2 regions of the Longimicrobium terrae genome follow, and region 1 is predicted to be linked to the other one. Evidence: riboswitches for the same ligand, from Rfam matches in the RefSeq annotation. Region 1 holds a riboswitch; the other holds the start of a gene.
What was found. Region 1 has a riboswitch for cobalamin ahead of HNQ61_RS19550 (ribonucleoside-diphosphate reductase subunit alpha). Riboswitches for the same ligand answer to the same signal wherever they lie in the genome.

Region 1 (8,908 bases):
GGCTATTCCTGAGGATGGGAAGCATTTCAGGTAGCCCAGCGACTCCAATCATGAAATGCCTGCAGCCAAGGCTGTCCAGACGCCCCAGTAACAGTTTCAAAAATGACCCAAGTCGTAGCTCAGGCGACGAGTTCTCAGCTTCGTCGATGAGGAGGAGGACACCATCGTAGTGTGCACGAAGGCGCTGGTCCGGGTCCGTAAGGGCTTGGATTGTCTCCGCTAGTTTGTAAGCAAACCTCTCGTTCGCAATAAGATCTTCCTGATGTGAAGGATCTCGAATACTTACCCCCGCAACCTCAATGCGACGGACGAGGGCCCAAAGATCAGCTAGAAATGCTCGCGTTTTTTCTGATTCTGTGAGTTTCTTCTCCAATCCCAAGATGATCTTAGATAGAAGTGCTGTTTGCGTAGTCGAAGAATCAACGTCCGTGTCTATCACAAGATAGCTGAAGCCCTTCGAAACCCTGCCTTCTGCGAGTGCTTTAAGGTAGAACAATAAGGATGATTTGCCGAAACCGCGCTCACCGACCACCAAGAAATTCCGTGGTTGACCAGAACGCGTGTGGACTAATGCCTCTATCATCCTTGTCAGTTCCTCTTGACGTCCGATAAACATCCCAGGCGAAATCGGCCGAGTAGGACTAAACGGATTCAAGCGGGCGGAGGCAGCAGCCGCGAGGACGTCGAGATCATCCGGAGAGAAGGCAAGTTGACGTATGACCTCTGCACGCTCTTCATCTGGCAAGTCGCCAGTGATCAAGGCGGCCAGTCGCTCATCATCAATAGGATGGATGTTCATCTTCTCAATCCCACGATCTTTACAACTCCGAAGAGAATCGCACACGAGGGAATCGACAGAGAAGATGGCCAATGGGTAGTTAGTGCCATCATAGCTCGGCCTCAATCAAGCCTGCTACGTCTCTCGATGTGATCCCGGCACGCTCCAATTCTGGTCGTAATGCCGAAATCAGGCGCTCTATCCGGCGGTACAGTGGCTTGGGCTCGACCCCGAGTACACGGGCTATGTCGGGTATGGAAAAGCCCCGGAGCAACCTCATCTGCAGTATCACAGAGTCTTCGGGGTCCAGCAACGTCAACGCTCGTTGTAGCGCTTCCACAACTCGCGCTTGTTCATCTCGGTCCTCTTTAGAGATGAGAGCGTCATCGGCTGAAGTTCTGCCGGAAAGGTGCTCCGTGTTCAGGGGTAACAGCGTTGGCCGTAGCGGTTGCCGTAGCGGTTGCCGGTCCGGAAGCAGAGATGCCAAACGGACAAGTTCCCGCTCCTCCGGGAGATCTGGTTCCGAGTGCTGTAGCCTACTAATGGCTTCAGGAAGAGTGTAGCCGTGAGCATAGATGAGCCGTTCCAATCGAACAGCCACCGAACCTAAGCGCAAAGCAACGGCGGAAGGCCTCCATCTCCCGCTGTTGATCCGTTGATATTCTTGGAACAGCCGAGAAACGGCTACCATAAGGAAAACAGCAAACGCACTATTACCTCGCCAATGCCGGAAAACGGCGTATTCATCCGCAATCAAGCGGGTTTTAATCCAAGAGCCAACATCGTCAGTCTCGTCGAAATCAAGCCCTGCACGTCTTCCAAGCAGACCGATAGCTCGTTCGATCGTGTGGAGATTAGCGACGAATAGCTGTTCAGCTTCGATCCGATCAATCATTGCATCCTGTCGGTGCATGTCGCCCAGAGCAGGGCACTAGACTTTTCGACCCTCTCATCCCTGTACTGTGGCAATCTATTTCAAAGCATGAGTAAAGCGGAACCAGCTAGCAGCCGCTTGAACCACAGAGATTGTTCCCCGCGACCTCAACGGCCCGGCGATCGCTTCGCCGGGCCGTTGGCGCCTCCAACTTACTGCCTGAGGCTCAGCGGGTCGAGCGGGCTGCCGCCCGATGGACGTGGCTCAGCGGGGCCAGGCGGGGCCGCAGCCGGTCTGCTGATACGTGTCGCTCACGTTCAGCAGCTTCCAGCTTCCGCCGCGGCGGGCAAGGTGGAACGCGTCGTATCCGCAGTGCGTAACGGCGCCGTCGCGGCGCACCTGGTACTCGGCCCACACCATGGCCAGGTCGCCGCTCACGTGCACCACCTCGTTGCGCAGCGGCTCGTCGATGCCGGGCTGGTCGGCGCGCGTGGCCACGCGAATGAATTCCGCGCCCGTCAGCACCACCACCCGCGTCGCGCCCTCGCGCGTGGGCCGCAGCAGCGTGATGCGCGTGAGCGAGTCCACGTACTGATGCATGGCGACGGTGTCCTTCATCCGCAGCGCGTCCGTAAAGCCATGGACGGCGGCGAGCACGGCGCCGCGCTCCTGCTCCGTGGTTTCGCGCGCGCCGGTGCCGGCCGCGGCGGGCGTCGTCTGGGCAAGCGCGGTGCGCGGCAGGACGGCGGCGGCGAACAGCGGAAGCAGCAGCAGGGCGAGGTGGCGTGTGCGCATGGGCGTATGTGTTCGGTGGGGAGATCGAGTCCGCCGCCCGGGGATGGACGGCGGAGGTCGTGCAGCAGAAGCGGACGGAAACTATGCGTCTACGCGTTCTGCCGCCAATCCCCCGGCGAGTACGGCGTCGCTGGACGACGACGGCCCCGGCGAGAAGATCTCGCCGGGGCCGTCGTGCTTGCTCCGTCCGGTGCCGGGTCAGCGGCTCAGGCCACGCACGGCGAGGAATAGGTGTTGGGGCGCTCGATGGGGCGTGTCTGCGTGTTGTACAGGATCGATGCCGCGTACACGCCGTCGGCCCCTACCATGCCGGCCGGATCGCCGAACTCCGGCTGCATGACCGTCGTTTCCACTTCCAGCTTTTCCAGATCCAGATTCATCCGCATGGTGTCCTCCTGGTTCAGTGTGGTGAATCGTGTCGTTATAGGATAGGGAAAAGACGGGTGGATTGTCAATCCCGGTCGGCTCGGTTTTCGGGCCGCCGCGCATTGCGAAGCACCGCTTATCACCCTGAGAACCTGTGCCTCGTTTATCCGCCGGCACCCTCGGGATACCTTTCGCGACAACGAGGTGCGGGCGATCGGCCCGGCCCCGGGCGTGCTGTACGGGATGTGCACCGTTGCGGCGCATCCGGTACGCGGCGGCACATCATCAACGGCGGGAGACGTACGATGGAGATCAAGCGAGCGGGCTCACAGCCGTCCGCAAAGGGACCGGCGGACTGGTTCACGGGGACGGTGCGCATCGATCCGCTGTTCGCGGCCAGCGAACCGGCGCGGGCGGCGGGCAACGCCGTCACCTTCGAGCCCGGGGCGCGCACGGCATGGCACACGCATCCGCTGGGGCAGACGCTGGTCGTCACGGCGGGGTGCGGGCTGGCCCAGCGCGAGGGCGGTCCGGTGGAGGAAATCCGCCCCGGTGACGTCGTACAGTTTGCGCCGGGCGAAAAGCACTGGCACGGCGCGGCCGCCACCACGGCCATGACGCACATCGCCATTCAGGAAGCGCTGGACGGCAGGGCGGTGGAGTGGATGGAGCACGTCAGCGATGACGAGTACGGGGCCGGACCGGGCTCCCGGTGACGTCTTTCGATCGAACCCGCAACACGGAATCAGACATGCTGAACACCCGCACCCTGGGCACGCAGGGGCTGAACGTATCCGCCCTCGGCCTCGGACTGATGGGGATGAGCCAGGCGTACGGCACCGCCGAGGAGCGCGACGAAGCCGAATCCATCGCCACCATCCACCGATCCATCGAACTCGGCTGCACCTTTCTGGACACGGCTGAGGCGTACGGGCCGTGGAAGAACGAGGAACTGCTGGGCCGCGCGCTGCGGGAACTGCCGGGCTCGCGCGACAGGGTGGTGATCGCCACCAAGTTCGGCTTCCGGTTCGATGAACGGAACGCCATCGCCGGTGTCGACAGCCGGCCGGAGCACGTGCGCGAGGTGGTGGAAGGCTCGCTGCGGCGGCTGGGGACGGACTACATCGACCTTCTCTACCAGCACCGTGTGGATCCCGCGGTCCCCATCGAGGACGTGGTGGGGACGATGGGCGAGCTGGTCCGCGAGGGAAAGGTGCGCTTTCTGGGGCTGTCCGAGGCGGGCGAGGGGACCATCCGCCGCGCGCACGCGGTGCACCCCATCTCCGCGCTGCAGAGCGAATACTCGCTCTGGGAGCGCAACCTGGAGCCGCGCATCATCCCGCTGCTGCGCGAGTTGGGGATTGGGCTGGTGCCGTTCGCGCCGCTGGGCCGCGGCTTTCTGACGGGCGCCGTCAAGCGCGCGGAAGAGTATCTGCCGAGCGACTTTCGGCACAACGATCCGCGCTACCAAGGCGAAAACTTCGAGGCCAACGTGCGCGCCGCCTCCGCCGTCCGCGAGGTGGCGGCAAACAAGGGCGTGACGGCGGGGCAGATCGCCCTCGCGTGGCTGCTGCACAAGGGGCCGGACATCGCGCCCATCCCCGGCACCAAGCGCCGCGCGTACCTGGAGGAGAACGTGGCCGCCGCGGACGTGTCGCTCTCCGCGGACGAGATGGCGGCGCTGGATGCCGCGCTCGCGCCGGATAAGGTGTCGGGCCCGCGCTACAACGAGCGCCAGGCGGCCATGGTGGACCGGTGATCGGGACTGTGCGCGCGCGGGCATTGCGCGTGCGGTGGTCGCGGCCGGCAATCGAAGCTTTGTTCAATCACCCGCGCGCCTGATCTGATCACATGCCAGCCAACATCGGCTACGCCACCAAGGGACCCAGGAAGCCCCTTCGCCCGTATGCGTTCGACCGCAACCCCGTGGGGCCGCAGGACGTACGCATCCAGATCAGGTTCTGCGGGGTGTGCCGTTCCGACATCCACCAGGCGCGCGACGAGTGGGGCGGACCGCTGGCCACCCACTACCCCTGGATGCCCGGCCACGAGATCGTGGGCATCGTGGCGGAAGTGGGCGGCGAGGTGCGCGCGCACGCCGTGGGTGACCGCGTGGGCGTGGGCTGCATGATCTACTGGGGCGCCGAGGACCAGCGTGGCAAGCCGGACGAGCAGTACCAGAACCCGCCCGCCGTCTTTACCTACAACGCGGTGGACGAAAAGACGGGCGAGATCACCTTCGGCGGCTACTCCGACGAGATCGTGGTGAACGAGCACTTCGTGCTGCGCATTCCCGACGCGATCCCGCTGGAAAAGGCGGCGCCCATCCTGTGCGCGGGCGTGACCACCTGGTCTCCGCTGCGGCACTGGGAGATCGGCGCCGGACATGTCGTGGGCGTGGCGGGAATCGGTGGCCTGGGGCACATGGCCGTGCAGCTTGCCAAGGCGCGCGGGGCGCAGAAGGTGGTGGCGCTCACCACGACGGCGGACAAGCGGGACGAGGCGCTGCGGCTGGGCGCGGACGAGGTGGTGGTGATGAGCGAGAAGGAGCAGGTGGAGGCGCACGCCGCGTCGTTCGACTTCATCCTTTCCACCATCCCCGAAGCGTTCGACATGAAGCCGTATCTGTCGATGGTGAAGCACGATGGCACGCTGGTCACGGTCGGAACGCTGGTCCCTACGCCAAAGGAAGCCATCGACCTGGCCGCGGTCAGCATGACGCGCGTCCGCATCGCGGGATCGATGATCGGCAGCATCGCCGAAACGCAGGAGGTGCTGGACTTCTGCGCCGAGCACGGCATCGCGTCCGACGTGCAGGTGATCCCCATCGACCAGATCAACGAGGCGTTCGAGCAGGTGGTGGCGAAGGAAGCCCGCTTCCGGTACGTCATCGACAACTCCACTCTTCCCAGCAAGGACCAGTGATGGCGGATTCCGATTCGCGGCCGCGTGTCATCTGCCACATGATGACGTCGGTGGACGGGCGCATCGTGGTGGATGGATGGCCGATTTCGCCGGAGGAGCGGCGGCATTACGAGCAGGTGCACGCCAGCTACGACGCGGACGGGTGGATCTGCGGCCGCGTGACGATGGAGCCGTTCGCCGGCGGCCTGCGGTCCGATGCCGAGGTCGCGCGCGAGCACCCGGGTGGCGGCGCGAGGGACGATTTCCGCGCGCCGGGCGAGTTCGATTCGTTCGTGTTCGCCGTCGACGCGAGCGGGCGGCTGGCGTGGGAGTCCGGCGACATCGAGGGCGATCACGTGGTCGCCATCCTGACAGAGCGCGTGTCGGACGAGTACCTGGCGTTTCTGCGGGAGCGCGGTGTGTCGTACCTGCTCGCCGGCGCGGCGGAGGTGGATCTGCCACTCGCGCTGCGGAAGATCGCGTCCGGCTTCGGGGTGCAGACGCTGATGCTGGAGGGCGGCGGGCGGATCAACGGCGGGATGCTGCGCGCGGGGCTGATCGATGAGGTGAGCCTGCTGCTGGCGCCGGTGGTGGACGGGCGCATGGGCACGCCCGCCCTCTTTGACGACGATGAGGATTGCACGCCGTACCGCCTGTCGCTGGAGGGCGTCGAGCAGCGCGAAGGCGGCTTCCTCTGGCTCCGCTACCGCGTCTCGTAGCGCGCGGCCACGCGACGAAAACGGCCGGAGAGCACCCGCTCTCCGGCCGTTCTGTCTTGTTCCTGAATCATCGTTTAGAAACGCTCTCTCGTCACACTTCCCGCCACATCCCCAGGTCACGCCCCTCCACCTGGCATCCTGAGCGAAGCGCCTCCCCAGACTTTCCGCCACCCCGAGCCATGGCGCGAAGTAGAAGGATCTTGCCACGGCGGATGCGGATCGCGCGGCAGGTGGGGAATCGGTTCAGACTCGCACCAACGTGCTCGTGGCCGGCGATGTGGCAAGATCCTTCGACTCGCTGCAAATGACCGTGCAGCCGAAAGTTCGGCATGGCCGCTCGCTCAGGATGACATACCCTGGGGCGTTAGCCACTGGCGGCGCGCCAGGTAATCCCGAGAAACCACAGCGCCACTTGGCGCATCAGCGCCTGATTCCGCGCCCGCCGCCCCCGGCGTCTGTTGAGGCACCGGGCTGCGCTGCCCAAGCGCCTGAATCCGCGAATTCCGCGGGCCTCTTCCGCCCGTCCGCGAACGCACAATCGAGGCGCTTGACAGGACAGGTGGTGCTCGTCTATACTCAGACCACAAGATATAGTGGTCTGGTCGCACTCCTCGCGGAGTGCGTGAAAAGGGAACCCGGTGCGAATCCGGGGCGGCCCCGCCGCTGTGAGGGAGGACGACGGAGAGCATATACGCCACTGCGGGCAACCGCGGGAAGGCGCTCTCCCGAGGATGAATCCCGAGCCAGAAGACCTGCCAGAGCACGGAGCCCGTAGTGTCCCTCGTGGGAAGGGGAACGGGAAAGAAGCGTCCCGGCAGGAAGGGGTGACGCGGCCGCCGCATCCATACGGGTGCGGAGCGCCGCCGTCCTCTCCGTCACGCCGGGCCGCATCGGGCTCCGGGCGCACTGCGCCTGGGGCCTTTGTGTTTTCCGCCATCCGCGCACCCGCCGCGAGGGCGGGGGCACGCCCGCGCACCGTTCCCACAGGGGAGACCGCCACCCCGTTCAGGAGCCGCGACCGTGACCGACCTCGTTCTGCCCTTCGCCCCGCCCGCGCCCGGCACTCCCGCCGGCTCCCCGACAAGCTTTACGCACGTTCAGAAACGCGACGGACGGCTGGTTCCGTACGATCGCGACCGCATTGCGCACGCCGTGGAAATGGCGTTCCGCGCCGAGGCCGGCGTACCCTATCCCGACGCGCTCGACTCGGAAATCGACGACGCGGTGGAGCGCGTGACCACCGGCGCCGAGGCCGCGCTCGCCATCGAAGCGGCGGGCGGCGAGCGCATCGGCATTGAAAGCATCCAGGACGAAGTGGAGCGGCAGCTGATGGCGGGCGGCCACTTTTCCGTCGCGCGGCGCTTTATCGTCTATCGCGAGGCGCGGGCGCGCGGCCGGGCGGAGCGGCGCATCCGCATTCGCGAGGCGGACGGGCGCGAGTCGGTGCTGGACCGCGCCGTTCTGCGCTCCGCCATCACCGAAGCCGCCACCGGGCTGGGTCCTTCCGTCGACGTGGAGGGCGTGTACCGCGACATGGTGGCGGGCCTGTACGACGGCGTGTCGCGCGAGGAGATCGGCAGGGCGGGGGTGATGGCGGCCCGCGCGCGGACGGAGCGCGAGCCGGAGTACGCGTACCTGGCCGCGCGGCTGCTGCTGACGCAGGTGTACGCCGAGGCGCTGGGCGCGCCCGTGGCCCTGCACGACATGGAGCGGCTGTACGGCGCCCGCTTTGGCGCGTACCTGCGCCGCGGCGTGGACGCCGGGCTGCTGAACCCGGCGCTGCTGGAGTTTGACGTGCCGTGCTTGGCGGGCGAACTGCGGGCGGAGCGCGACCGCGCCTTTGCCTTCATGGGCGTGCAGACGCTGTACGACCGCTACCTGCTGCACGACGCCGACACCCGCTTCGAGCTGCCGCAGTGGTTCTGGATGCGCGTCGCCATGGGCCTCGCGCTGGCGGAAAAGGCGGCGGAGCGGACGGAGCGCGCCATCGAATTCTACGGCGTGCTGTCCACCTTCCGCTTCTGTTCATCCACCCCCACGCTGTTCAACGCCGGCACGCGGCATCCGCAGCTTTCGTCGTGCTTTCTTACCAGCGTGCAGGACGACCTGGGCGACATCTTCAAGGCCATCCGCGACGACGCCCTGCTCAGCAAGTGGAGTGGCGGGCTGGGCAACGACTGGACGCCGGTGCGCGCGCTGGGCTCGCGCATCCGCGGGACCAACGGCCGCAGCCAGGGCGTGATCCCCTTCCTCAAGGTGGCCAACGACACCGCCGTGGCGGTCAACCAGGGCGGCAAACGGCAGGGCGCCATCTGCGCCTACCTGGAAACGTGGCACCTGGACCTGGAAGAGTTCCTGGAACTGCGCAAGAACACGGGGGATGACCGGCGCCGTACGCACGACATGCACACGGCGCACTGGATTCCCGACCTGTTCATGAAGCGCGTGCGCGAAGACGGGCCGTGGACGCTC
Region 2 (8,908 bases), on a different contig from region 1:
CGTCGGGCGGTCAGCGGGCCAGAAGGCCCAGCGACTGCATGGTATCCTCCATCATCCCCAGCTCCACGCCGTACATGCGGGCGATGTAGCCGGGCGTCACGCCGTCGTCGCGCAGTTCGCGCAGGCGGTCGGTGGCCAGCCGGCGAAGCAGGCGCGCCTGTTCCACGGCCTGCGGGTCAGGGTCCAGCGGCAGCGCGCGGATCGGGGTTACCGAGGCGGTCTGGCGGTCTTCAGCCAGCGGGAGCGCGGATTCGGCTCCGGTCTTCATGGGGTCCTCCGCCCGGGTGGGCTGGGCTCGTGTGTCGTCTTGCGGTAGCGGATTGCTGGCGTTGCAGAAGGTGTGCCCGGCACCGCCGCCCATTGTAGCAGAGGCAGGCGGATTCGGGGTGTGTGCTGGGGGCATTCCCGCGGGGTTGAGGGAAGTGAGTGCAGCGCATAGATTTGGGCCGCTGATCTCCCCGTTCACCTCCCCGGCCCGGCCTGAATGAGCGAATCCTGTCCGTCCTGCGGCGCGGCTGCGTCCGGACGTTTCTGCCCTGAGTGCGGCGTGGCGCTTGATGCCGCGTGCCGCGAGTGCCAGAACCCGCTTCCCGCAGGGGCGCGCTTCTGCAACGAGTGCGGACTTCCCGTTTCCGCCGTCCCCGTGGCGGCCCGGCGGCGTGGCGCCGCTGCGCTGCCCTGGGCGGTCGCGGGTGTGGCCGTGGCCGCGCTGGCGGGCGTGCTGGTGCTGCGCCAGCCCGCGGACACCGTCGCGCCGGCCGCCCCCGCGGCTCCGTTTGCGCAGGGTGCCGCGCCGGGCGCCGGCGCGGGCGACCCCACCAAGGTGGACCTGGCGAGCATGACGCCCCGCCAGGCCGCCGACCGGCTGTTCGACCGCGTGATGCAGGCCGAGGCCACGGGCGACATGGCGACCGCCAAGCAGTTTGCGCCCATGGGGATTCAGGCGTACGGAATGGTGGAGGCGCCTGATGCCGACGCCCGCTACCACGTGGTGCAGCTGTACCGCGTGCAGGGCGACGCGGCCGAGGCGCGCGCCCAGGCCGACGCGATTCTGGCGGAGTCGCCGACGCACCTGTTCGGGCTGTTCGGCGCGGCGCAGGCGGAAATGGTTCGTGGGGATACGGGGGCGGCGGCCGGGTTCTACCGCCGGTTCCTGGCCGCGTACCAGGACGAGGTCGCCCGCGGGCTTCCGGAGTACCAGGAGCACCAGCAGGGGCTGCCCGCCATGCGCGCCGAGGCGGAAAAGGCGACCACCGCGCGCTGATCCATCACGTGTTGGGTTGATGAGGCCCGCTCCGGATTGCCGGAGCGGGCCTCTGCTTTTGCGTGCTGGACAGGGCGGGGAGAACGGCAGTTCATCGCGTTCCGGATGGAATGGTGCGGCGGCGGGCAGCCCTCACCCCCCGGCCCCCTCTCCCGCAAGCGGGAGAGGGGGAGACCTCACCCTGGTGGCGGATCGCGGCGCCGACTGCGATCGCCGATGCAGTTGAAGCCCCGATCGTGGGCGCGACAGCGGCCACGAGTCGGGGGTTCCCGCTGTTCGAGCGGCGGATTCATTCGCTCAACGAGATCCGCTCACGCGACGATCTCCGCGTCCCGCCTGGATCCATCCGCGGCGCCCCAACCCTCCCCCAGTCTTTTTGGGGGAAGGGTGGGCGAGTAGTACGAGCCCGGGTGGGGGCCGCACTGAAATCCCCGCTTCCGTCCCCATCCGTTGACATCGCGCGGCGGGGGGACCAGCATTCCCGCTCGCCCTCCATCCCCAGCCGCTCCATCCATGCTCCGCTCCGCAGGCCGCCTCGCCAGACACGCCCTCCGCCGCTTCGGCATCGACGTGGCGCGGTACGAGCCCGTTCCGCCGCACCTGCGCCGGCGCGCGCGGCTGCTCTCCCGCTTTGCGCCATCGGTGGTGCTGGACGTGGGCGCCAACTCGGGCATCTACGGGCGCGAACTGCGGGCGTGCGGCTACGCGGGGCGCATCGTCTCGTTCGAGCCGCTCCCCTCCGCGTTCGAGGCGCTGTCCGGCGTGGCCGCGGCAGACGGCGCGTGGGAGGCACACCCCGTCGCGCTGAGCAGCACCGAGGGGGAGCGCACGCTGTTCCGCTCCGGCAATTCGTGGAGCAGTTCGCTTCACGACATGGACGAGCGGCATCTGCGCGTCGCGCCCGATTCGGCGTACGTCGGCGCCGAGGCGGTGAAGACGATCACGCTGGACTCCCTGTTCGGCCGGCTGGTGCGGCCCGGCGAGCGCGCGTGGCTCAAGATCGACACGCAGGGGCACGAGGACGCGGTGCTGGCCGGAGCCGCTGCCTCGCTTCCGCGCATCGAGACGGTGGAGATCGAGATGTCGCTGCTGCCGCTGTACGCCGGGCAGGTTCTGTTTCCCGAGCTGTACGCGTGGCTGACGGACGCCGGGTTCACCTGCCTGGATCTGCAGCCCAATCTGCTCGATCCGCAATCGGAGGAACTGCTGGCGGTGGATGGCATCTTTCGCCGCGCGGACGGCGGAACGCGGGCCGGCTGAGGTTCGCGCGGGCGATCATCCCACGATTGCGGTCGTTTGATCTCGGTCATTCAGGGTGTGGCGCACATCCGATCCGCGCGGATCGGGCGGCTTCTGGACGGGGATCGCACGCGGGATGGGGTCGGTTCCGGGTGCAGCCGTGGTGGTTCGCGACTTGCCCGAGCGCGGGGCCAACCCTGACCCGGACGAGAACCGATGTTTCAGCGAATTGCCTCGTGGACGCTTGTGGCGGCGGTGGCCGCCGGCTGTTCGCACGCCGCGCCGCCTCCGCCGCCCATGCCCTCCGCGGGCGGCCCGTCGTGGCCCGTCGCGCCGGCGCGTCTGACGCTGGCGCCCACCGCCACGCTGGACCCCGCGCTGGTGCCGCCGCTTCCGCACACGCGGATGGAGGCGCACGCGCAGGGGTTCGCCATCCCGGAATCCGTCATCCACGATCCGGAGCAGGACATCTACTTTGTTTCCAACATCAACGGCCGCAACGCCGATCGCGACAACAACGGCTTTCTGAGCCGCATGCGGCCGGACGGCACGGTGGAGACGCGCGAGTGGGTGGCCGGTGGCCGCAACGGTGTGACGCTGAACGCGCCCAAGGGGATGGCGATCGTGGGCGACACGCTGTGGGTGGCGGACATCGACGCGGTGCGCGGCTTTGACCGGCGCACGGGGGCCGCGCTGGCCACCATCGACCTGCGCGCGCAAGGCGCCGTGTTCCTGAACGACCTGGCCGAGGGGCCGGACGGCGTGTACGCCACCGACACCGGAACGCGCTACGACGAGCGCGGCGTACCCATTCCCGACGGCGGCCGCATTTACCGGCTGGCGGGCGGCGCGGCTTCGGTGGTGACGGCGGACCCGCTGATGCAGGGACCCAACGGGATCGCATACGACCGCCGGAACCGGCGGATGATCGTGGTATCGTACGGCGGCACGCGCATTCTGTCGCTCCAGAACGGCGTGGTGCGGCAGGTGGCGACGGGGCCGGGGCAGTTTGACGGCGTGGCGGTGCTGGATGACGGCACCATCCTCGTTTCCAGCCAGGCGACGAGCGCCATCCACCGCTACGACGATGATGGCGATGGCGGCGCCAAGGCCATCGACAACATCATGGGCGTGGGCGACATCTCGGTGGATGCGCGGCGCGGGCGCCTGCTGCTGGCGCGCCTGAACCAGAACCGCGTGGAAGCGCACCTGCTGCCGCGGTAAGGTTCGCCAGCGGTTGATGGTCGGAGGAGCATGGAGATGAGGCCGGCGGAACGCGAGTTCCGCCGGTTTTTTCGTCGGGGCGGCGGGCTCCACGGGCGGCCCCCACCCGGGCTCGTACTACTCGCCCACCCTCCCCCGCGAGAGCGAATGAATCCGCCGCTCAAACCGCGGGAACCCCCGACACGGAGCCCACAGGCGCCGTTCGGGGCTTCAACTGCATGCGGCGATTCGACATACCAGCAGGGCGGTCACAGTCCGCGCAGGCGGACATCGTGTTCGAGGCGGTTTCAACCGCCGGGCGAAGATCCGCGATCCACGCGAAAGTATCCACCGCGCCGATCTGGGGTGTGCTCCCTCTCCCACATCCGTTCGTGGGAGAGGGTCGTCGTGCGCAGCACGCGGGGTGAGGGCCACAGCCGGCGGACGGGCACCGCACCGTCCGCCGCACCGAATCCCGGCCCCGAATCCCCTTCCCCGCCCCGGCGGAAGGCCGGAAACAGAAACGCTCCCCATCCTCGGCATCGAGGGCGGGGAGCGTTCGCGTCTGGCGGAAAAAGATCAGCGCGCGCCCGTGTACGAGACGCGGTAGATCACACCGTAGTCGTCATCCGTAAAAAGCAGCGATCCGTCTCGCGCCACCGCCAGGCCGGCGATGCGCGCGGTGTAGTGTCGTCCATCCGCCGTCAGAAAACGGGTGGCGAAGTCCTCGATGGCGGCCGGCTGGCCATTCTGAAAGCGGATGCGCACCAGCTTGTAGCCGCTGAACTCGCGCCGGTTCCACGAGCCGCGCAGCGTGGCGAACGCGTCGCCCCGGTACTCCGCGGGGAACTGCGTGCCCGTGTAGAACTTCATCTGGATGGGCGAGCTGTGCGCCGTGTAGGTGAGCACCGGCGCCGCCGTGCGCGGGCAGAGCTCCTCCTTGCGGCTCCCCATGGGTTCCGTGGCCAGATAGTCGTCGGGGACGCGGTTGGCGTAGCAGTGCGGCCAGCCGTAGTCCGTGGCCACCTGAATACGGTTGATTTCGTCCGGGGGGCTGTCGTCGCCGCGCCAGTCGCTGCCCATGTCCGAGCCCCACATCTCGCGCGTCTGGGGATGGAAGCCGAATCCCACGGTGTTGCGCAGGCCGCGCGCAAACACGCCGCGCTCCGTTCCGTCCGGCCTGGCACGGACGATGGTGGCGTGCTCCTGGTTGGTCTCGTTGCACGCGTTGCAGGAGCTGCCGATGGAGATGTACATCATCCCGTCCGGCCCGAACTCGATGGTACGGTTGGGGTGCTGGCCGCCGTCGGGAAGGTCGTTGATGATGACCTTCATGGGCTCCAGCGTCCCGTCGGCGCGGATGTCGGCGGACTGCACCTCGCGCACGGAGGCCACGTACAGCTTGCCGCCGTGCAGCGCCAGGCCATGCGCCATGAGAATGTCGCGCGCCACCTGGCGGCGCTCGTCGGCGCGGCCGTCGCCGTCGCGGTCGCGCAGCATCCACACGTCGCTGCTGTCCCGGCGGCTGACGTACACCGTGCCGTCTTCCGCCACCGCCAGCATGCGCGGGTTGCCGACGTTGGCGGCGAACACGTTCACCGTGAAGCCGGCTGGCACGCGCAGTCCGCGCGCGATCTCGTCGGGGTTGATCCGCGGCAGGCGGCCGGGCGTGTTGCGCACCCCGGACATCTCCACCTGCTTGGCCGGCGTGTTGTTCTGGGCCTGCGCGCCGGTCGCCGCGACCAGTGCGGCAAGGGAGCCCAGCAGGATGTTGCGTTTCATGGATGTGCGGGCCGGGGTTGCGCGGTGCCGGCATGCGCGGGCGGTGGCGCGGACCGTATGAGGTCGCGCCTTCACGCACAGGAGTGCCGGTCGATGTGTTTTCCGGAGCGCGGCGCAACGCAGAAACCATGCACGGCGGCGTGCAGCGGAACGGGCCAGCGCCTGCGGTGATGGCGGGTTTGCAGAGGATGGTGGATGGTGTGAGGTGCGGATCTGCGCTGGACGCCGGGACCACGGCACACGATGCCGTCGCGGGCCCTCACCCCGCGCGCTGCGCGCGACGACCCTCTCCCACGAACAGATGTGGGAGAGGGAGCACACCCCAGCCCGGCGCGGAAGAGAGATCGGATGGTGCGGCGGGGTTCTGTCCGGCGGTTGAAACCGCGCCTCGAAACACACGAAGTCCGCCTCCGCGGCCTGTGGCCGCCCGGCTGGTATGTGGAATCGCGGCATGCAGTTGAAGCCCCGAACGGCGCCTGTGGGCGACGTGTCGGGCTTCCCGCTGTGTGAGCGGCGGATTTATCCGCTCTCGCGGGGGAGGGGTGGGCGAGTAGTACGAGCCCGGGTGGGGGTCACCGGCGACCCCCCGCCCGTGCCGGATCACGATCCGCACGGATGGTGGCGGGAAGGAGGATGGACGAAGCCTGTGCATCTCCCTGCGCGGCCGCACGTTGGCGCCGCAACACTTTACATCCCGTGCACGCGGGACTAGCTTCCCCCGCACATAAGCACGGAGGGCCTCACGGAAGCCGGTGAAAATCCGGCGCGGCCCCGCCACTGTAAGAGGCCCGGCAACCCATCGCCGGCCCGGCCCCGCTCACACGCGCCACTGGGTTCACCCCCGGGAAGGCGAGCGGGGACCGCCTCGAGCCAGGAGACGCGGCCCTCTCTGCTCCCGCACATGCAAACCCCTCGCGGGAGGGGAGCGGGGTCCGCGTATCCGCCGGCCGGGGCACATCCGTGTGCACCCTTCCGGCGCCGTCCGCGCCCGTTCCTCCCGCGATTCGCTTCGGGAAGGACGGGCGTTTTGTCGTTCATCCACCGGTTCGCCCCGGTCCTGCTCCTCGTCCTTGCCGCCGCGTGCGGGAATGAGGATCGCGCCGCGCCCGCCGCCGCGCCGTCCGCCATCGCCGTGGTGGACGACGCGGGCGACACGGTGCGCCTTGCCGCGCCCGCCCGCCGCATCGTCTCGCTCGCGCCGAACGCGACGGAAACGCTGGTGGCCATCGGCGCGCTGGGGCACCTGGCCGGCCGCTCGGACTACGACGTGGACGTGGGCGTGGACTCCGTTCCGTCCGTGGGCGGCGCGCTGGACCCCAGCCTGGAGCGGCTGATCGCGCTGCGGCCGGACCTGGTGATCGGGTGGAACTCGGCCGGGCCCAACCCCACGCGCGACCGCATGCGCGAGATGGGCATTCCCTTCTTTGCCGTGCGCACGACGGACACGGCGGACGTGTACCGCATCATCGGCGCGATGGGCCAGGTGACGGGACGCGCGGCGGCGGCGGATTCCGTGCGTGCCTCCGTCCGCGCGCAGATCGACGAAGTGCACCGTTCCGTCGCCGGCCTGCCGGTGCGCTCCGCCTTTTTCGTCATCGGCGACGAGCCGCTGATGACGGCGGGGCCCGGGACCTTTACGTACGAGCTGCTGGAAGCCGCGGGCGGGCGCAGCATCTTTCCCGACGCCACCGGCCAGCCGCAGTACGTGTCGATGGAGGAACTGGTGAAGCGCCAGCCGGAGATCGTCCTCCTCCCGGTCGACGGTGACGGGCCGGCCAGGGTGCGCGAACTGTCCGCGCGCCCGGGATGGCGGGATCTGAACGCGTTCCGCACCGGCGCCGTGCGCACGCTTCCGGTGATGGAGGTCAACCGCATGGGGCCGGGAATCGCCGTCACCGCGCGCATGTTCCGCGACGCCCTGCATCCGGAGCTGGCGGGAAAGTGAAGCCCGCCCTTCGCCTCGCCGTGCTGGCCGCGCTGCTCGCGTGCGCGCTGCTGCTGAGCGTGCGCCTGGGCGCGGTGCGGCTGGGCGTGGACGAGGTGGTGGGCGCGCTGCGCGGCACGGGCGACCCCACCACCATCGCCATCGTGCGGCGGCTGCGGGTGCCGCGCTCCGTGCTCGCGGCGCTGGTGGGCGCGGGGCTGGCGGCCAGCGGGGCGACGTTCCAGGCGCTGCTGCGCAATCCGCTGGCGGAGCCGTACGTGCTGGGCGTGTCCGGCGGCGCGGCGGTGGGCGCGGTGTTCGCCATCGTCCTGGGCGCGTCGGCGGCGAGCGGAACGGTGGCGCTGGCGGCGTTCGGCGGCGCGGTGATCGCCATCCTCCTGGTCCTGCGGCTGGCGGCGTCCATCGGGCGAACGCTGGATACGCGCATCCTCCTGCTTTCCGGCGTGGTGGTGGGCGCGTTCTTCAACGCCTGCATCCTGCTGGCCCTCACCTTCGCCGACACGGAGTCGTTCCGCGCCGCGCTGTTCTGGATGATGGGGAGCTTTGGCGGCGCCACGTGGCGGGAAATCGGCCTCCTTGCCCTCGCCGGCGGCCCGGCGCTGCTGATCCTGATCGGCCTGGCGCGGCCGCTGAACCTGCTGGCCGTCGGGGAGGAAACGGCGGCCTACCTGGGCGTGCGCACGGAGCGGGTGAAGGTGATCGCGTACGGCGCGGCTTCGCTGTTGACGGCGGCTTCGGTGAGTGTGAGCGGGGTGATCGGCTTCGTGGGGCTCATCATCCCCCACGTGGTGCGGACGATGTGGGGCGGCGACCACCGCTTTCTCCTCCCCGCGTCCATCCTGCTCGGCGCCACGTTCCTCGTCCTGGCGGACGTGGTGGCGCGCACGGCCACCGCGCCCACGGAGCTGCCCATCGGCGTCATCACCGCCTTCATCGGCGCGCCGTTCTTTCTGTGGATTCTGCGCAGGAGGCCGGCGTGAGCGGGTGGAACTGCGAGGGCGTCACCTATCGCTATCCCGAGGCGGACCGGCCGGCGCTGCGCGATCTTTCCGTCCACATCCCCGCGGACGCCTGCACGGCGGTGCTGGGGCCGAACGGGTCGGGAAAGAGCACGCTGCTGCGCATCCTGCTGGGCATCCACCGTCCCTCCGCCGGCGAGGTGACGTTCGGCGGGCGGCCGGTGGCGGCGTGGGGGCGCGAGGCGATGGCGCGCGAAGTCGGCGTCGTGCCGCAGGGCGAAGAGGCGGCGTTCCCGCTTTCCGTCCGCGAACTCGTGGCGATGGGCCGCTACCCGCACCTGGGCGCGTGGCGGCGGGAAGGGGATGCCGATCGACGCGCGGTGGAAGAGGCGATGCGCCGCTGCGACGTATCCTCCCTCGCCGCGCGTCCCGTGTCGACGCTGTCGGGAGGGGAGCGGCAGCGGGCGCGGGTGGCGCGCGCGCTGGCGCAGGAGGCGCCCACGCTGGCGCTGGACG

Region 2: it holds a riboswitch for cobalamin, as region 1 does, so the genes downstream of both, HNQ61_RS28280 (ABC transporter substrate-binding protein) here and HNQ61_RS19550 (ribonucleoside-diphosphate reductase subunit alpha) in region 1, are expected to answer to the same signal.

Annotation. Positions count from the first base shown of each region.
Region 1 covers NZ_JACHIA010000014.1:106,186-115,093, forward strand. The annotation lists gene HNQ61_RS19510 (ATP-binding protein) at 1-799, opposite strand, end outside; gene HNQ61_RS28850 (hypothetical protein) at 1,443-1,646, shown strand; gene HNQ61_RS19520 (hypothetical protein) at 1,917-2,447, opposite strand; gene HNQ61_RS19525 (hypothetical protein) at 2,654-2,833, opposite strand; gene HNQ61_RS19530 ((R)-mandelonitrile lyase) at 3,119-3,529, shown strand; gene HNQ61_RS19535 (aldo/keto reductase) at 3,565-4,572, shown strand; gene HNQ61_RS19540 (NAD(P)-dependent alcohol dehydrogenase) at 4,665-5,738, shown strand; gene HNQ61_RS19545 (dihydrofolate reductase family protein) at 5,738-6,436, shown strand; cobalamin riboswitch at 7,019-7,210, shown strand; gene HNQ61_RS19550 (ribonucleoside-diphosphate reductase subunit alpha) at 7,472-8,908, shown strand, end outside.
Region 2 covers NZ_JACHIA010000005.1:74,161-83,068, reverse strand. The annotation lists gene HNQ61_RS10505 (hypothetical protein) at 11-268, opposite strand; gene HNQ61_RS10500 (zinc ribbon domain-containing protein) at 485-1,264, shown strand; gene HNQ61_RS10495 (FkbM family methyltransferase) at 1,778-2,524, shown strand; gene HNQ61_RS10490 (SMP-30/gluconolactonase/LRE family protein) at 2,720-3,727, shown strand; gene HNQ61_RS10485 (PQQ-dependent sugar dehydrogenase) at 4,286-5,488, opposite strand; cobalamin riboswitch at 6,233-6,367, shown strand; gene HNQ61_RS28280 (ABC transporter substrate-binding protein) at 6,516-7,433, shown strand; gene HNQ61_RS10480 (iron chelate uptake ABC transporter family permease subunit) at 7,430-8,413, shown strand; gene HNQ61_RS10475 (ATP-binding cassette domain-containing protein) at 8,410-8,908, shown strand, end outside.